One region of the Enterobacter chengduensis genome, then DNA from elsewhere that is predicted to be linked to it. Evidence: predicted binding sites of a transcription regulator. Region 1 holds the regulator's gene; the other holds the start of a gene.
What was found. The regulator Fur, encoded in region 1, represses iron uptake genes when iron is present. The targets are predictions, from matches to a motif close to ATAATAATGAGAACNACTATCAA.

Region 1 (9,264 bases):
TGATGCAAGGGTTAAATTGTACCGCAAACCTTTTCAATCAATTCCGCAGGGAACTGCATGGACTGCATGATGTGTTCAATCATGCTGCACTTGCGGCCCGTGTTGGTATTGGTGATCACCCAGTATGGGGTGCCAGGGACATGTTTAGGTTTGGTTTGGTTGCCATTTTGCAGCAGCGTCTGCTCGTCGCCCGCGAAATAGACGCGGGTACGGCCGTGCAGCGACTCGGTCGCCTCAGCAAACGCTTTGTTATCCAGGGAATAAAGTGTAGACAGCACCAGCATAAAACGGTTAACCGCCTTTTTCTGCTCAGCGTATTCGTCGGAGAGCAGCAGTTCGCGCACCGCGCGGACTTTATCTTTTACCGGCGTCACGGCAGGTTTTGCTTGTGCAACAACGCTCGGCTGAGACACGACATCTTTGGTGACTGGGGTAGCAGGCTGTGAAGCGGCGGAAATTTTAAGCATGCGCCGTAAAATGTCGGACGCGCTCTCCCCGATATGCCGCGTCTGGCTGGCAATATACTGATAGAGTTCGTCATCAACTTCGATTGTTTTCATCTTAATCCAGTGCGATATCTTATCTGAATACAAGTCATTGGGATTATAAGGTCAAATCCCAACAGCGGATAGCGTCAAACCAGGTTGGCGGCAAAAGTCAGATTAAACTGGAACCTTGCGGCCGGGCGGCAGAATGGTCAACATGATACCCTAACCTGACATACGTAAAAAAAGAACTTTGCCATGAAATTGAATACCCGAGCGCAAACTGCACAATCGCCGAACAATAATTCTCCCATCGTACTGGTTCACGGCCTTTTTGGCAGCCTGGATAACCTCGGCGTGCTGGCGCGCGATCTGGTTACCGACCACGATATTGTGCAGGTCGATATGCGCAATCACGGTCTTTCCGGGCGTTCGGACGAGATGACCTACGCCGCGATGGCGCACGACCTGCTGGATACGCTGGACGCCAACGGTCTGCAAAAGGTGACGCTCATTGGGCATTCAATGGGGGGCAAAGCGGTAATGGCCCTGACGGCGCTGGCGCCGGAGCGTATCAGCGGCCTAGTGGTGATTGACGTCGCGCCCGTGGATTATGACGTCCGCCGTCACGACGAGATTTTTGCCGCCATTGATGCGGTCACAGAAGCGGGTGTCGCGACACGCCAACAGGCGGCTGCCGTCATGCGTGAGCATCTTGATGAAGAGGGCGTCGTGCAGTTTCTGCTGAAGTCGTTTGTTGACGGACAGTGGCGTTTTAACGTGCCGGTACTCTGGGACCAGTACAACAATATCGTAGGCTGGGAAAGCGTCCCCGCCTGGCCGCACCCTACCCTCTTCATTCGCGGCGGTCACTCCCCTTACGTTACCGATGCGTACCGCGACGCCATACTGGCGCAATTCCCGCAGGCTCGCGCCCACGTGATTGCCGGTGCCGGACACTGGGTGCATGCGGAAAAACCGGAAGCCGTTCTGCGCGCCATCCGCCGCTATCTCGCTGATACGGCAAATTGATTAAAAAGGAAGCGACTGGAAGACTGCGGGCTTCCAGTCGTTGGCGTGCCGTTTTTGGTGATGTATGATGGCGCGCTTATCGCCCGGGCATTAGCAGGGCGGCGTGTTTCCCCCGAAGTCTCAGAATCATGGCCAAAGAACAAACGGACCGTACGACACTAGATCTGTTCGCGAACGAGCGTCGCCCGGGACGACCCAAGACGAATCCGCTTTCGCGCGATGAACAGCTGCGTATCAATAAACGCAACCAGCTTAAACGCGATAAAAATCGTGGGCTTAAGCGTGTCGAACTGAAGCTGAACGCCGACGCCGTCGATGCGCTTAACGAGCTGGCCGACGCGCGAAATATCAGCCGCAGCGAGCTCATTGAAGAGATGCTGATCGCCCAGCTTGAGACGTTACGCCGCCAGGCATAAGTCTGAAAATCCCCTTTATCGCCCTTTTCATGTAGCACAGAGTGCAGTCCTGCGCGATAGCTGTTTCCGCAGGGTTGCCAGTTCTGCTATTATTGCCCTTATCCGTGGCCGAATTGCGCCACCATACTATTAAGTTTCAAGAGGTTATTTTACTCATGGCAATCATCGGCATTTTCTTTGGCAGTGATACCGGCAATACCGAAAATATCGCAAAAAACATTCAGAAACAGCTCGGTAAAGACGTTGCTGATGTGCATGACATCGCCAAGAGCAGCAAAGAAGATCTGGAAGGCTATGACATTCTGCTGCTGGGTATCCCAACCTGGTACTACGGTGAAGCCCAGTGCGACTGGGATGATTTCTTCCCGACGCTGGAAGAAGTGGACTTCAACGGTAAGCTGGTCGCCCTGTTTGGCTGCGGCGATCAGGAAGACTACGCCGAATACTTCTGTGATGCGCTGGGCACCATCCGCGATATCATTGAGCCGAATGGCGCGGTTATCGTAGGCCACTGGCCGACCGCCGGTTACCACTTCGAAGCCTCTAAAGGCCTGGCCGATGACGATCACTTCGTGGGTCTGGCCATCGACGAAGACCGCCAGCCAGAACTGACCGCCGAGCGCGTTGAGAAGTGGGTGAAGCAGATCCGTGAAGAACTTCACCTGGACGCGATTCTTAACGCCTGATTTTTATCGCGGCGCAACCGCGGTTGCGCCCATGCCCCAGGTCAAACCGATTAAATTAATTGCTACAATCTTTTAACTTTTTCGCCCAGACCTGTACAATGTCTCCCTGATAAAATGGGTTTTCCATTGAGCAAGTTTGTTGGTGATACCCCATTTTTATAAGCATATTTTGCCTGAGACTTGCAGTTTTCATTTAGCCATGGCAGTTCTATAATGAGACGCATTATCCCAAGTGCATTTTCTGTCACTTCCTACAGAAGTGAATCGTTTAGCAACAGGACAGATTCCGCATGACTGACAACAATACCGCATTAAAGAAGGCTGGCCTGAAAGTTACGCTTCCTCGGTTAAAAATCCTCGAAGTGCTTCAGGGTCCAGACAATCACCATGTCAGTGCGGAAGACCTTTATAAACGTCTTATCGACATGGGTGAAGAGATTGGGCTGGCTACCGTTTATCGCGTGCTGAACCAGTTTGATGACGCGGGCATTGTTACCCGTCATAATTTCGAGGGCGGTAAATCTGTCTTCGAACTGACCCAGCAGCAGCACCACGATCACCTGATCTGCCTCGACTGCGGCAAGGTCATTGAATTTAGCGATGACTCCATCGAAGCGCGCCAGCGTGAAATCGCCGCGCGTCACGGCATCCGTCTGACCAACCACAGCCTGTACCTTTACGGTCACTGTGCTGAAGGCGATTGCCGCGAAGACGACCATGCGCACGATGCGAAATAATCGAGTGTTTATACTCTGAGCCAGCCGTAAGGTTGGCTTTTTTTTGCCTTAAAAAGCCCGGTAAGCGCAGCGCCACCGGGCGTAAAACAGCTCATTAGTTATTATTGCTGCGAATTTCCTGCCAGATCTTATCGCAACGCTTCGCCACTTCCTGATCGTTACCGGTTTTACGCGCCTGAATACAGGCCTGGTAATCCATCACGCGGACGTTCTCCTGCGTCGCGAACTGCTCATGCGCTTTCTCTTTCTTGAGCACGTTCAGCACGCTCTGACAGGCTTCAATTTTTTCCGGCGAGCCCTCTGCAGTATTTATGCAGGCGCTATACGCCTCCTTCAGACGGGAGTCTTCTTTCGGTGCCTGCGTCTGGGTACACGCCACCAGCCCCGACGCCAGCAGCGCGACGATTACGATTTTTTTCATCATGTGCAGTCTCCATACCGGCGGGGCTCAGCCCGCCGGACGATTCATCAGAAGATGGTGAATGGGGCAATAACCATGAATTTCACGTCACGTTCATCCTGGAAGATGTTGCCGTAGCCGCCCGCATAGCTTGGGATATCGGAGTGGTTGTCGTACTGGGTGAAGTGCAGTTTGAACATCGTCCCTTTCGCGCGGCCATCCTGCAGGGTATAGATAGCATCAAGGCTGTAGGAAGACTCTTTCAGGCGATAGTTGGGATCGTAGTATGCGTCCGGCGTTGCCATATCGGCAGGTTTTGCATCCCAGGCGTAAGCGTAAGAAGCGCCCACCGCCCAGCCAGGCAGGTTCCAGTTTTTCAGGTCGTACATGGCGCCGAAGAAGACCGCTTTCTCGCCGTCGGCGTTGAAGTCTGAACGGTTATCCCACCAGATATCAAGACGACCGTTGGATGAGGCATAGGTCGGGGTCATACGCTGCAGGAAGTAGCCCTGCTGCCCTTCCGCCTTCACCCATGTGCCTTCCAGACGCAAATCAACCTGACCGACCTTATAGCCGAAGGTTAACGCCTGCAGCCACGCGGTGCCGTCATAAATGTCATTGACGCCGCCGTCGCTGACCTTGTCACGCGTACCGTAGAACTGGTAGCTGGTGCTCAGCGGGCTGCCTGCGATATCAAATTTGTAGCTGGCTTTAGCAAAATACTGATCGATATAGCCTTCCGCCTGACCAAATGCGGCTTCCAGTACCAGATCGTTTTTGAAGTCATACTTCGCGCCCAGCGAGTGCAGGTAATCGACTTTGGTTTTCTTATCGTTCTGGTAGAACTTGTCCATCTCAATGTGCCACGGTGCTTTATACTCGTTGGTCCACATATAGGAGAAGCTCAGCGCCCCCGCATCACCGTAGTCAAAGTTAGCCCCGGCTTCCGCCCCCTGATAGGTGCCCGGCATAAAGCTCCAGTGCGGGGCTAACAGGGTCTGGCCGGTTGGCTGGATGTATCCGCCGCGCGCCCATACCGGACCGTACTTAAATTTCGCAGCCGCTTTGTAAAGGCTGATACCGCTCTTATCCCCGGACCAGTCTTCATCATAGGCTTTGTTGCTGGAGGAGAAGGCGATTTCGTTCGGGTGGCCGCTGTCGCCGTTTTCCGCCATTTCGATTGCGGTAAACGCAGCAATATCCAGACCGAACATATCGGCGGCATAGCCTGACTGGAAGTCCAGGTTGGCGTTCCAGGTGGAGTGTGAAAGGTTGGTTTTATATTTGTCTTCGTTGACGTCTTTACGGTCACGCTCGCGCTGCCAGTAATAGATACCGCCCGTGAGGGTAGAATCGTCGATGAACCCTGCCGCTTTCGCTTCTGGCGTCACCACCAGGCCCGACATTGCTGTCACACCGGCAATAGCCAGCGCCAGCGCACTACGTTTGCCACTGAACGTACGCATAGATTATTCCTCTTTGACGAATTAAAACGCCTGAAACGGCGTAAATAAAAAAGACCAAATGGTCAGGGGTAGTTTTAAATACCCTCGAATTAACTACCGTCTTTAGGTTATTTTTCGCGACGCGAATTATCAATGCTTTTCAGCGGGCAAAAGTCAGGATTATGACGAAGTGCACATAATTGGTAGTGCTTTGTAACATTTGCAGTAAAGCGAGGAATGACGGGGAATTGTCAGGTATTTCAGTTAGTAGACGCGGGATTACTTTTCTTTTTTATAACCTTTTTGATTTTCGTAATGACACAAACTTTTTTTTGAAAAATAAGTAGCACCTCATTGACCTGTTATTTTCATAAGGCTGCTTTAGGCCCTGGCTTAATACCCTGATCGTTATATAAAAAAACGCCGCATAGTGCGGCGTTTGTCTCTCATTGACCAGAGCAGCAATATTATTCGCCGATCTTCGTCCAGGTGTCACGCAGGCCGACGGTACGGTTAAATACCGGTTTTTCCGCCGTGCTGTAACGGCTGTCCAGGCAGAAGTAACCTTCGCGTTCAAACTGGAACGCTTTGCCTGCTTCAGCCGCTTTCAGGGACGGCTCAGCGTAGCCCTGCTTGATGACCAGAGATTCCGGATTGATGGTCGCCAGGAAGTCTTCCGCCGCACCTGGGTTAGGCACGCTGAACAGACGATCGTACAGACGGATCTCTACCGGCAGCGCGTGAGATGCGCTCACCCAGTGAATAACGCCTTTCACCTTGCGGCCATCGGCAGGATCCTTGCTCAGCGTTTCCGCATCGTAAGAACAGAAGATGGTGGTGATATTTCCTTCTGCATCTTTCTCAACGCGCTCGGCTTTGATCACGTAAGCGTTACGCAGACGCACTTCTTTACCCAGCACCAGACGCTTGTACTGCTTGTTGGCTTCTTCGCGGAAGTCAGCGCGGTCAATCCAGATCTCGCCGCTGAACGGCACGTCACGGCTGCCCATTTCCGGTTTGTTCGGATGGTTAGGCATGGCAACCAGCTCGCTCGCCCCCTGCGGATAGTTTTCGATAACCAGCTTCACCGGGTCGATAACCGCCATCGCACGCGGGGCGTTCTCGTTCAGGTCTTCGCGAATGCAGGACTCCAGGGAGGCCATCTCGATGGTGTTGTCCTGCTTGGTCACGCCGATGCGCTTGCAGAACTCACGAATAGAGGCCGCCGTGTAACCACGACGACGCAGACCAGAGATGGTTGGCATGCGTGGGTCATCCCAGCCTTCAACGTGCTTCTCGGTCACCAGCTGATTCAGCTTACGCTTGGACATCACGGTGTATTCCAGATTCAGACGAGAGAACTCGTACTGACGCGGATGCACAGGAATGGTGATGTTATCCAGCACCCAGTCATACAGGCGACGGTTGTCCTGGAACTCCAGCGTACACAGGGAGTGCGTAATGCCTTCCAGCGCATCGCTGATGCAGTGGGTGAAGTCGTACATCGGGTAGATGCACCACTTGTTGCCGGTCTGGTGGTGTTCTGCGAACTTAATGCGGTACAGCACCGGATCGCGCATCACGATGAACGGAGACGCCATGTCGATTTTGGCACGCAGGCACGCTTTGCCCTCTTCGAAGCCACCCGCACGCATTTTTTCAAACAGCGCCAGGTTCTCCTCCACGCTGCGATCGCGGAACGGGCTGTTTTTGCCCGGCGCGGTCAGCGTGCCGCGGTACTCACGGATCTCATCTGCTGACAGTTCGTCAACATACGCCAGACCTTTATTGATAAGCTCTACCGCGTAGGCATACAGCCGATCAAAGTAGTCAGAGGAGTAGCAGATATCGCCAGACCAGTTGAAGCCCAGCCATTGCACGTCGTTCTTGATGGACTCAACGTATTCGATGTCTTCTTTTACTGGGTTGGTGTCATCGAAACGCAGGTTGCACTGTCCCTGGTAATCTTGCGCAATGCCAAAGTTCAGGCAAATGGACTTCGCATGCCCGATATGCAGGTAGCCGTTCGGCTCCGGCGGGAAGCGGGTATGTATTGTGGTGTGCTTACCACTGGCCAGATCTTCATCGATGATCTGACGAATAAAGTTACTCGGGCGGGCTTCTGCCTCACTCATCGTGGATTCCTCAAAGCGTAAACAACGTATAACGGCATATGATCTTATAAGCCGGACGAAGAGACAACCCTTATGTAACGGAAAAACCGTTACCAATAAAAAAAGCGGCGGAGGATATCCCCCGCCGCTTAAGGCATGACTCTACTCAGGAGCGATTACTTGCCTTTAATCTCATACAGCGGGGTTTGACCTGCAACAACCTGACCTTTCGCCTGGATGACCAGACCGCTGAAGTCGTCGATGTTGCTGCAAACCACCGGGCTTATCATGGAGCGTGCGTTAGCGTTCAGGAAGTCCAGATCCATTTCCAGAACCGGCTGCCCGGCCACCACTTCAGCGCCCTCTTCCACCAGGCGAGTAAAGCCTTTACCGTTCAGCGCCACGGTATCGATGCCCATGTGGACCACGATCTCCGCGCCATTTTCGGTTTCGAGGCAGAACGCGTGGTTGGTGTTGAAAATTTTCACGATGGTACCGGATGCTGGAGACACAACGGTTTTATCCGTTGGTTTCACCGCCACGCCGTCACCGACCGCTTTGCTGGCAAAGGCTTCGTCAGGTACCTGCTCAAGGTCAACGACGTCACCCGTTACCGGAGAGACCAGAGCAGCAACCGTTACGGCGTTAGGCACGGCCTGCGGCTTCGCGACCGGGGCAGCCGTCGCCGCAGGTGCACTGTCGGCTGATGCCGCTGCGACCGGGCCACGGGCAACCACTTTCTTCATTTCATCACCGATAGATTCCGCTTTGGCACCCACGATGACCTGGATAGTTTGTTTGTTCAGCTTAACGACGCCAGATGCGCCAAGACGTTTACACATTGCGTCGCTGACGCGCGCAGAGTCGCCCACGGTCAGACGCAGACGGGTAATACAGGCATCAATGGCTTTCAGGTTGTCGGTACCGCCGACTGCGGCAATGTAGCTGGTTGCCAGCTGGGTTAAACCTTCTTCGGTATTGCTGTTGGCTTCGCTGGTCACAACGTCATCAGTGGTGTCTTCGCGTCCCGGCGTTTTGAGGTTAAACATACGAATAACCGCGGTGAACAGGACGAAGTAGATGACGAAGAAGGCCGCGCCCATGACCACCAGCATCCAGACGTTCTTGCTTGCCGCCGGCAGGTTGTACATCAGCACGTAGTCGATCGCGCCTGCGGAGAAGGAGAAGCCCGCATGAATGCCCAGCAGGGTTGCCACAAACAGGCTGATGCCGGTTAACACCGCGTGCATCAGGTACAGCAGCGGAGCCAGGAACATGAACAGGAATTCCAGAGGCTCGGTTACGCCGGTCAGGAATGCGGTAATGGCCACTGACAGCAGCATACCGCCGACCATTGGACGACGCGCCTTTGGCGCTGCCAGGTACATTGCCAGCGCAGCGCCCGGCAGACCAAACATCATGATTGGGAAGAAGCCGGACATAAACATGCCCGCGGTGCCGTCACCCGCGTAGAAGCGGTTGATGTCGCCGTGGAAAATCGTGCCTGCCGCGTTGGTGAACTCACCAATCTGGAACCAGGCGATGGTATTGAGGACCTGGTGCAGACCGGTTGGGATCAGCAGACGGTTAATGAAACCGAAGATGCCCGCGCCCAAAGCGCCTGCAGAGACGATCCACTCGCCGCCCGCATGGATAGCATGCTGCACCGGTGGCCAAACGTAGCCAAAGATGGCGGCCAGTACCAGACAGAAGAAGCCTGTGGCGATCGGCACGAAACGTTTGCCGCCAAAGAAGCTCAGGAAGTCTGGCAGCTTGATGTTCGCCCAGCGGTTGTACACCGCACCGCCGACCAGGCCGGTAATGATACCCGCCAGCACGCCCATGTTGATTTCGGGGTTAATCGTTACCATCGCTTTCGTCAGGATGAAATAACCGACAGCCCCTGCCAGTGCTGCGGCACCCGCGCTGTCTTTTGACCAGCTAGAGGC
Region 2 (9,264 bases), 1.9 Mb from region 1:
CATTGTCGACGCTTTCTGCGGCGCTAACGCCGACACCCGTCTCTCCGTGCGTTTCATTACCGAAGTGGCCTGGCAGGCGCATTTCGTGAAGAACATGTTTATTCGTCCAACCGACGAAGAGCTGCAGGACTTCACGCCTGACTTCATCGTAATGAACGGCGCGAAATGCACCAACCCACAGTGGAAAGAGCAGGGCCTGAACTCCGAAAACTTTGTGGCCTTCAACCTGACCGAGCGTATCCAGCTGATCGGCGGTACCTGGTACGGCGGCGAGATGAAGAAAGGGATGTTCTCGGTCATGAACTACCTGCTGCCGCTGCGCGGCATCGCCTCCATGCACTGCTCGGCGAACGTCGGCGAGAAAGGCGACGTGGCGGTCTTCTTCGGCCTGTCCGGCACCGGGAAAACCACCCTGTCCACCGATCCGAAACGTCGTCTGATTGGCGATGACGAACACGGCTGGGACGATGACGGCGTGTTTAACTTTGAAGGCGGCTGCTACGCGAAGACCATTCGCCTGTCTGAAGAGGCGGAGCCGGATATCTTCCACGCGATCCGTCGCGATGCGCTGCTGGAAAACGTCACCGTGCGTGCCGACGGCTCTATCGACTTTGACGACGCCTCAAAAACCGAAAATACCCGCGTCTCATACCCGATCTACCACATCGACAACATCGTGAAGCCGGTGTCAAAAGCGGGCCATGCCACGAAGGTCATTTTCCTGACGGCGGATGCGTTCGGCGTGCTGCCTCCGGTATCTCGCCTGACGGCCAGCCAGACGCAGTACCACTTCCTCTCTGGCTTTACGGCCAAACTGGCGGGTACCGAGCGCGGCGTGACGGAGCCAACCCCAACCTTCTCCGCCTGCTTCGGCGCGGCCTTCCTGTCGCTGCACCCGACGCAGTACGCTGAAGTGCTGGTGAAACGCATGCAGGCGTCCGGCGCGCAGGCATATCTGGTGAACACCGGCTGGAACGGTACCGGCAAACGTATCTCTATCAAAGATACCCGCGCGATTATCGACGCGATTCTGGACGGTTCTCTGGACGACGCCGAAACCTTTACGCTGCCGATGTTTGACCTGGCGATCCCAACGTCGCTGCCGGGTGTGGATACGCATATCCTCGACCCGCGCAACACGTACGGTTCGCCGGAACAGTGGCGCGAGAAGGCGGAATCGCTGGCGAAGCTGTTTATTGAGAACTTCGAGAAGTATACCGATACCCCGGCGGGTGCTGCGCTGGTGAGCGCGGGTCCAAAACTGTAGTCCATGTCGGGTGGCGGCTTCGCCTTACCCGACCTACGAAAAAGGGTGGCTCGTGCCACCCTTTTTTTAACTCTCTTTCACCTGCCCCCGCGTCACCGGCACCGGCAGCCAGGCGCGAATGCTCAACCCACCCCGTTCGCTGGTGCCAATCTCCAGCAGCCCGTTATGGTTATCCACAATACGCTGAACAATCGCCAGGCCTAAGCCCGTACCGCTGGTGCTGCGCGCGCTGTCGCCGCGCACAAACGGCTGGAACAGATGCTTACGCTGCTCGGGCTTGATGCCCGGACCGTCGTCTTCCACCTGGAACCAGGCGCGGTTGAGTTCGGACCCGCTGCTGACCTTAATCCAGCCGTTGCCGTAGCGCGCCGCGTTGACCACCATGTTGGCAACCGCACGCTTTATAGAGAGCGGGTGCATGCGCACCTGAATCTCGCCCGCCTGAAGGTCGGTATCAATCTCGCGCTCGTAGCCGCTTTCCGCCGCCACCACTTCGCCCAGCACCGCGTTGAGATCCGCCATCTCCATCGGCATCTCCTGACCGGTGCGCAGGTAGTCGATGAACTGCTCAATGATGGCGTTACACTCTTCGATGTCCTTGTTGATGGACTCGGCGAGATAACCGTCCTCTTCTCCCATCATCTCCGTCGCCAGACGGATACGCGTCAGGGGGGTGCGCAGGTCATGGCTCACGCCCGCCATCAGCAGCGTACGGTCATCCGCCAGCTGCTTCACGCCTGCCGCCATATGGTTAAACGCGCGCGTCACCGAACGGACTTCCGAGGCGCCATACTCGCGCAGCGGAGGGGGAATAATCCCTTTACCGACCTGCAGCGCAGCGTGCTCCAGGTCGACCAGCGGTCGGTTCTGTATGCGGATAAACAGCCAGGCGCCGCCTATCGCCAGCAGCATAATCGCCAGGGTGTAGCGGAACAGCGGCGAGAAGTCGCCCTGATGGATTTCCGTCAGCGGGACGCGCACCCAGATATTGGGCGACAGCCAGGTTTTCAGCCAGACGACGGGCGAGCTTTTGTTGACCTCAACGCGCACTTCCGTCGGGCCCCCCAGCTGCTGCGCCATCTGCTGGCTGAGGAATTCGTAGTGCTGCGCCCAGCGCAGGCCGGCGTCTTCTGCCGCCTCATTTGAGTAGAGCGAAATGCCCAGCTCACGGTAGATTTCACGGCGAAACGCGGGGGGGACAACCAGCTGCGTGCCGTCCTCCAGCTGCAGTTTGTCTGTCATCAGCATACGGACTTCGTAAGCCAGGACCTTATTAAACTGCTGGAGGCTCGGCAGAATCGCAAAGTTCAGCACCACCAGGTAGGTCGTCACCAGGCTGACGAACAGCAGGGTGACGATCAGTAACAGGGTGCGGGCAAACGAGCTTCGCGGCGAGAAGCGCATTCGCCTCATGCTTTAGAGCCGTCCGGGACAAACACGTAGCCCAGACCCCATACGGTCTGAATATAACGAGGGTGCGCAGGATCTTCTTCCACCATGCGGCGCAGGCGGGAGATCTGCACGTCGATAGAGCGTTCCATTGCGGAGTATTCGCGACCGCGCGCCAGGTTCATCAGCTTGTCGCGGGAAAGCGGCTCACGCGGGTGGCTAACCAGCGCTTTCAGTACCGCAAACTCGCCGCTGGTGAGCGGCATAGGCTCGTCTTCACGGAACATCTCGCGCGTGCCGAGGTTCAGCTTGAACTTGCCGAACGCAATGACGGCTTCTTCCTGCGACGGCGCGCCCGGCAGTTCGTTCGCCTGACGGCGCAGCACGGCGCGAATACGCGCCAGCAGCTCGCGCGGGTTAAACGGTTTTGGAATGTAGTCGTCCGCGCCGATTTCGAGGCCCACGATACGGTCAACTTCCTCGCCCTTCGCCGTCACCATGATGATCGGCATCGGGTTGCTCTGGCTGCGCAGACGGCGGCAGATAGAAAGCCCGTCTTCACCTGGCAGCATCAGATCGAGCACCATCAGGTGGAAAGATTCACGGGTCAGCAGACGGTCCATCTGCTCAGCGTTCGCGACGCTACGAACCTGGAAGCCCTGCTCGGTCAGATAACGTTCCAGCAGCGCACGCAGGCGCATGTCGTCATCCACGACCAGAATTTTGTAGTTCTCTTGCATTGTGTGTACTCCCAAAGGTTCGGATAGTCTTTGTAACAGCGTATTCTAAAAAAGTGCACGTATTCGACCAGTTAATTCTGGTATAAATTCTAGTCGAAATTGTTACAAAGCATATTTAACAGCAGCTTATCTGCTCATTTCATCACATAAATCATTATTAATCCTGTCTGTTACACTGTGTGGTACGTATTGTGCGCAAGACAGAAAACCGGCAGCAAAGGCTTTACCATGAAAACGCCCCTGATCACCCGCGAAGGGTATGAAAAACTCAAAAAAGAGATGGATTACCTCTGGCGCGAAGAGCGCCCGGAAGTGACCAAGAAAGTGACCTGGGCGGCAAGCCTGGGCGATCGCAGCGAAAACGCTGACTATCAGTACAATAAAAAGCGGCTACGCGAGATTGACCGCCGGGTTCGCTATCTGACGAAGTGCCTGGAGAACCTCAAAATCGTCGATTATTCCCCGCAGCAGGAGGGCAAAGTGTTCTTCGGCGCGTGGGTGGAGATTGAAAACGACGACGGTGACACCCTGCGTTTTCGCATCGTCGGCTACGATGAAATTTTTGGTCGTAAGGATTACATCTCCATCGACTCCCCGATGGCCCGCGCGCTGCTGAAAAAGGAAGTGGGCGATCTGGCCGTCGTGCAGACCCCAGCCGGTGAAGCCAGCTGGTATGTTAATGAGATCGTCTACGTAAAATAGTCCGAGAGCGCCCTCCCCGGCTGGCATTTTGCCGTGTCAGCCCGTATAACTATCCCCTGATTTTTTCGACTCAACAGATGATAAAGCCATGATGAAAGATTCGCTCTGCCGCATTATTGCGGGTGATATTCAGGCCAGAGCCGAACAGGTAGAAGCTGCCGTTCGCCTGCTTGATGAAGGGAACACCGTGCCGTTTATTGCACGCTATCGTAAGGAAGTCACCGGCGGTCTGGACGACACGCAGCTGCGTAACCTGGAGACCCGTCTGGGCTATCTGCGCGAGCTGGAAGAACGTCGTCAGGCGATCCTCAAGTCCATCGGCGAACAGGGCAAGCTGACCGGCGAACTGGAAAGCGCCATTAACGGCACCCTGAGCAAAACCGAACTCGAAGACCTCTATCTGCCGTACAAGCCGAAGCGCCGCACGCGCGGGCAAATTGCCATCGAAGCGGGCCTTGAGCCGCTGGCCGACCTGCTGTGGAACGAACCTTCCCACGATCCGGATACCGAAGCGGCGAAATTCATCGACGCCGACAAAGGCGTCGCGGACACCAAAGCCGCCCTCGACGGCGCACGCTACATTCTGATGGAGCGCTTCGCCGAAGACGCCGCGCTGCTGGCTAAGGTGCGTGATTACCTGTGGAAGAACGCGCACATCGTCTCAACCGTCGTTGCGGGGAAAGAGGAAGAAGGCGCGAAATTCCGCGACTACTTCGATCACCACGAACCGATCTCTACGACCCCTTCACACCGCGCGCTGGCGATGTTCCGCGGCCGCAACGAAGGCGTGCTGCAGCTCTCCCTGAATGCCGACCCGCAGTTTGACGAGCCGCCGAAAGAGAGCCACTGCGAGCAGATCATTATCGATCACCTCGGCCTGCGCCTGAACAACGCCCCGGCAGACGGCTGGCGTAAAGGCGTGGTGAGCTGGACCTGGCGCATCAAGGTGCTGATGCACCTCGAAACCGAGCTGATGGGCACCGTGCGCGAGCGCGCCGAAGATGAAGCCATCAACGTCTTCGCCCGTAACCTGCACGACCTGCTGATGGCCGCCCCTGCCGGCCTGCGCGCGACCATGGGTCTCGATCCGGGTCTGCGTACCGGCGTGAAGGTGGCGGTGGTCGACGGCACCGGCAAGCTGGTCGCCACCGACACCATCTACCCGCACACCGGCCAGGCAGCGAAAGCGGCCGTCGTGGTTGCCGCTTTGTGCGAAAAATACAACGTCGAGCTGGTCGCCATCGGCAACGGCACGGCGTCCCGCGAAACCGAGCGTTTCTACCTCGACGTGCAGAAGCAGTTCCCGAAAGTGACGGCACAGAAGGTGATCGTCAGCGAAGCGGGGGCCTCGGTCTATTCCGCGTCCGAGCTGGCGGCGCAGGAGTTCCCGGATCTGGACGTTTCCCTGCGCGGCGCGGTCTCAATCGCTCGCCGTCTGCAGGATCCGCTGGCGGAGCTGGTGAAGATCGACCCGAAATCTATCGGCGTGGGCCAGTACCAGCACGACGTGAGCCAGACTCAGCTGGCGCGCAAGCTGGATGCGGTGGTGGAAGACTGCGTAAACGCCGTCGGCGTGGACCTGAACACCGCCTCCGTTCCCCTGCTGACTCGCGTGGCGGGCTTAACCCGCATGATGGCGCAGAACATCGTCGCCTGGCGCGACGAGAACGGCCAGTTCCAGAACCGTCAGCAGCTGCTCAAGGTGAGCCGTCTGGGGCCAAAAGCCTTTGAGCAGTGCGCGGGCTTCCTGCGCATCAACCACGGCGATAACCCGCTGGACGCTTCCACCGTTCACCCGGAAGCCTACCCGGTGGTGGAACGTATTCTGGCCGCCACCGAGCAGGCCCTGAAGGATCTGATGGGCGACAGCAGCGCCCTGCGCAACCTGAAGGCCGCGGACTTTACCGACGACAAATTTGGTGTACCTACCGTCACCGATATCATTAAAGAGCTGGAAAAGCCGGGCCGCGATCCGCGTCCCGAGTTTAAAACGGCCACCTTTGCTGACGGCGTGGAAACCATGAACGATCTGCTGCCCGGCATGGTGCTGGAAGGGGCGGTAACCAACGTTACCAACTTCGGCGCGTTTGTGGATATCGGCGTGCATCAGGACGGTCTGGTCCATATCTCATCCCTGGCCGACAAGTTCGTTGAAGATCCGCACACCGTGGTCAAAGCAGGCGACATCGTGAAGGTGAAAGTGCTGGAAGTGGACCTGCAGCGCAAGCGTATCGCCCTGACCATGCGTCTGGACGAGCAGCCGGGCGAAACCAACGCGCGCCGTGGCGGCAATGGCGGCGGCCGCGAGCAGCAGCGCCCGGCAGCGAAGGCGGCAAAACCGCGCGGACGTGAGGCACAGCCTGCGGGTAATAGCGCGATGATGGATGCGCTGGCGGCCGCGATGGGCAAGAAGCGCTAAGGTTGTCAATGCCCCTCACCCTAACCCTCTCCCCAAAGGGGAGAGGGGATCGCACAGTGCGGTCTTTTCTCCCTCGCTCCCATGGGGAGAGGGGAATAAAATCATATCGAAATATATGAAACCGATTGCATAGCCATATTTAAACCACCAATTATCACCCCGTTAACAAATACTCCCCTTTTCGTTTTCCCGGCACGTCAGCAAATATTGAGCAAGGTCAAACGGCCCGCAAATTAATACCGTAAACAACATTCCGTCACAGTTTTAATATTGCTGATAAAAACTATTCTCATTATCATCCCATAGTAGATAATTTAACCTTTCGTGGAATCAGGCGTTATGCAATTCACTCCAGACAGTGCGTGGAAAATTACCGGTTTTACCCGCGAAATTAGCCCGGCCTATCGGCAAAAGCTGCTGTCGCTGGGCATGCTGCCCGGCTCGTCATTTCAGGTCGTGCGCGTGGCGCCGTTAGGTGACCCGGTTCACATCGAAACCCGGCGCGTGAATCTGGTCCTGCGTAAGAAAGACCTCGCGTTAATAGAAGTCGAAGCGTTATCCCGATAACAAGCCAGCGGTTTCAGTGAGTCTAAAAAAATGAAAAAGTTAACGATTGGCTTAATTGGCAATCCTAATTCCGGCAAGACAACGCTTTTTAACCAGCTGACCGGGGCGCGCCAGCGCGTGGGCAACTGGGCGGGCGTGACGGTTGAGCGTAAAGAAGGCCAGTTCACGACAACGGACAACCAGGTCACCCTGGTTGATCTTCCCGGCACCTACTCCCTTACCACCATTTCGTCGCAAACCTCGCTCGATGAGCAAATTGCCTGCCACTACATTCTGAGCGGTGACGCTGACCTGCTGATCAACGTGGTCGACGCCTCCAACCTCGAGCGCAACCTCTACCTGACGCTGCAGCTGCTGGAGCTGGGTATTCCCTGCATCGTGGCGCTCAACATGCTCGACATTGCGGAGAAACAAAAGCTGCGCATCGACGTCGATGCGCTCTCCGCGCGCCTGGGCTGCCCGGTGGTCCCGCTGGTCTCGACGCGCGCTCGCGGTATTGATGCCCTGAAGCTGGCGATCGATCGCCACGCGGGCAATCGCGACGTTGAGCTGGTGCATTACGCTCAGCCGCTGCTGCGTGAAGCCGATCTGCTGGCGCAGGAGATGGACAAAAGCATGCCTGCGAAACAGCGCCTGTGGCTGGGCCTGCAGATGCTGGAAGGGGATATTTACAGCCGCGCCTACGCCGGGCATGCGGCAGATAAGCTGGACGCGACGGTGGCCCGTCTCAGCGACGAGCTGGACGACCCGGCGCTGCACATCGCCGATGCGCGTTACCAGGCCATCGCCTCGATTTGCGACGTGGTCAGTAACGCACTCACGGCAGAACCCAGCCGCTTCACGGCGGCGGTGGATAAGGTGGTGCTTAACCGCTTCCTCGGTTTGCCCATCTTCCTGCTGGTGATGTACGTGATGTTCCTGCTCGCCATCAACATCGGCGGCGCGCTCCAGCCGATTTTTGACGCCGGTTCCGTCGCGATCTTCGTACACGGGATTCAGTGGGTAGGCTACACCCTGCACTTCCCGGAATGGTTAACCATCTTCCTCGCGCAGGGGATCGGCGGCGGTATCAATACCGTTCTGCCGCTGGTGCCGCAGATTGGCATGATGTATCTGTTCCTCTCGTTCCTGGAAGATTCCGGCTACATGGCGCGCGCCGCGTTCGTGATGGACCGCCTGATGCAGGCCCTGGGTCTGCCCGGCAAATCCTTCGTTCCGCTGATTGTCGGCTTCGGCTGCAACGTGCCGTCGGTGATGGGCGCGCGCACCCTGGATGCACCGCGCGAGCGTCTGATGACCATCATGATGGCGCCGTTTATGTCCTGCGGCGCCCGTCTGGCCATCTTCGCCGTCTTTGCCGCCGCCTTCTTTGGGCAGCAGGGCGCGCTGGCGGTCTTCTCGCTGTACGTGCTGGGCATCGTGATGGCCATTCTCACGGGTCTGATGCTGAAACACACCATTATGCGCGGTGAAGCCTCGCCGTTCGTGATGGAGCTGCCGGTATATCACGTGCCGCATCTGAAAAGCCTGGTCATCCAGACCTGGCAGCGCCTGAAAGGCTTTGTCCTGCGCGCCGGTAAGGTGATTGTCATCGTCAGCATTTTCCTGAGCGCGCTGAACAGCTTCACCCTCAGCGGGCAGGCGGCAGATAACATCAACGACTCTGCTCTCGCCTCCGTCAGCCGCGTCATCACCCCGGTCTTCAAACCGATTGGCGTACATGAGGATAACTGGCAGGCGACCGTCGGGCTGTTCACCGGCGCGATGGCGAAAGAGGTGGTTGTCGGCACCCTGAACACGCTTTACACCGCGGAGAACATTCAGGAACAGGAATTTGATCCGGCCGCGTTTCACCTCGGTGACGAACTGCTGGGTGCCGTAGAGGAGACCTGGCAGAGCCTGAAGGACACCTTCAGCCTGAGCGTGCTGGCGAACCCGATTGAGGCCAGCAAAGGCGACGGCGAAATGGCGACCGGTGCCATGGGCGTGATGGGCGAGAAATTTGGCAGCGCGTCCGCGGCCTACAGCTATCTCATCTTCGTTCTGCTCTACATTCCGTGCATCTCGGTGATGGGGGCAATTGCCCGCGAATCCAGCCGCGGCTGGATGGGCTTCTCCATCCTGTGGGGGCTGAATATCGCCTACTCGCTGGCGACGCTGTTTTATCAGACCGTTAACTT

Region 2: a site for Fur is predicted at 6,794-6,816, ahead of feoA (ferrous iron transporter A). Genes of this name have one in related genera too.

What each region holds. Positions count from the first base shown of each region.
Region 1 is NZ_CP043318.1:1,519,392-1,528,655, reverse strand. Features, by position in the region: gene seqA (replication initiation negative regulator SeqA) at 12-560, opposite strand; gene ybfF (esterase) at 744-1,517, shown strand; gene ybfE (LexA regulated protein) at 1,646-1,933, shown strand; gene fldA (flavodoxin FldA) at 2,089-2,619, shown strand; gene fur (ferric iron uptake transcriptional regulator) at 2,910-3,356, shown strand; gene chiQ (ChiQ/YbfN family lipoprotein) at 3,451-3,777, opposite strand; gene chiP (chitoporin ChiP) at 3,825-5,222, opposite strand; gene glnS (glutamine--tRNA ligase) at 5,669-7,336, opposite strand; gene nagE (PTS N-acetyl glucosamine transporter subunit IIABC) at 7,492-9,264, opposite strand, start outside.
Region 2 is NZ_CP043318.1:4,691,122-4,700,385, forward strand. Features, by position in the region: gene pckA (phosphoenolpyruvate carboxykinase (ATP)) at 1-1,267, shown strand, start outside; gene envZ (two-component system sensor histidine kinase EnvZ) at 1,334-2,680, opposite strand; gene ompR (osmolarity response regulator transcription factor OmpR) at 2,677-3,396, opposite strand; gene greB (transcription elongation factor GreB) at 3,625-4,098, shown strand; gene FY206_RS22820 (Tex family protein) at 4,187-6,517, shown strand; gene feoA (ferrous iron transporter A) at 6,857-7,084, shown strand; gene feoB (Fe(2+) transporter permease subunit FeoB) at 7,115-9,264, shown strand, end outside.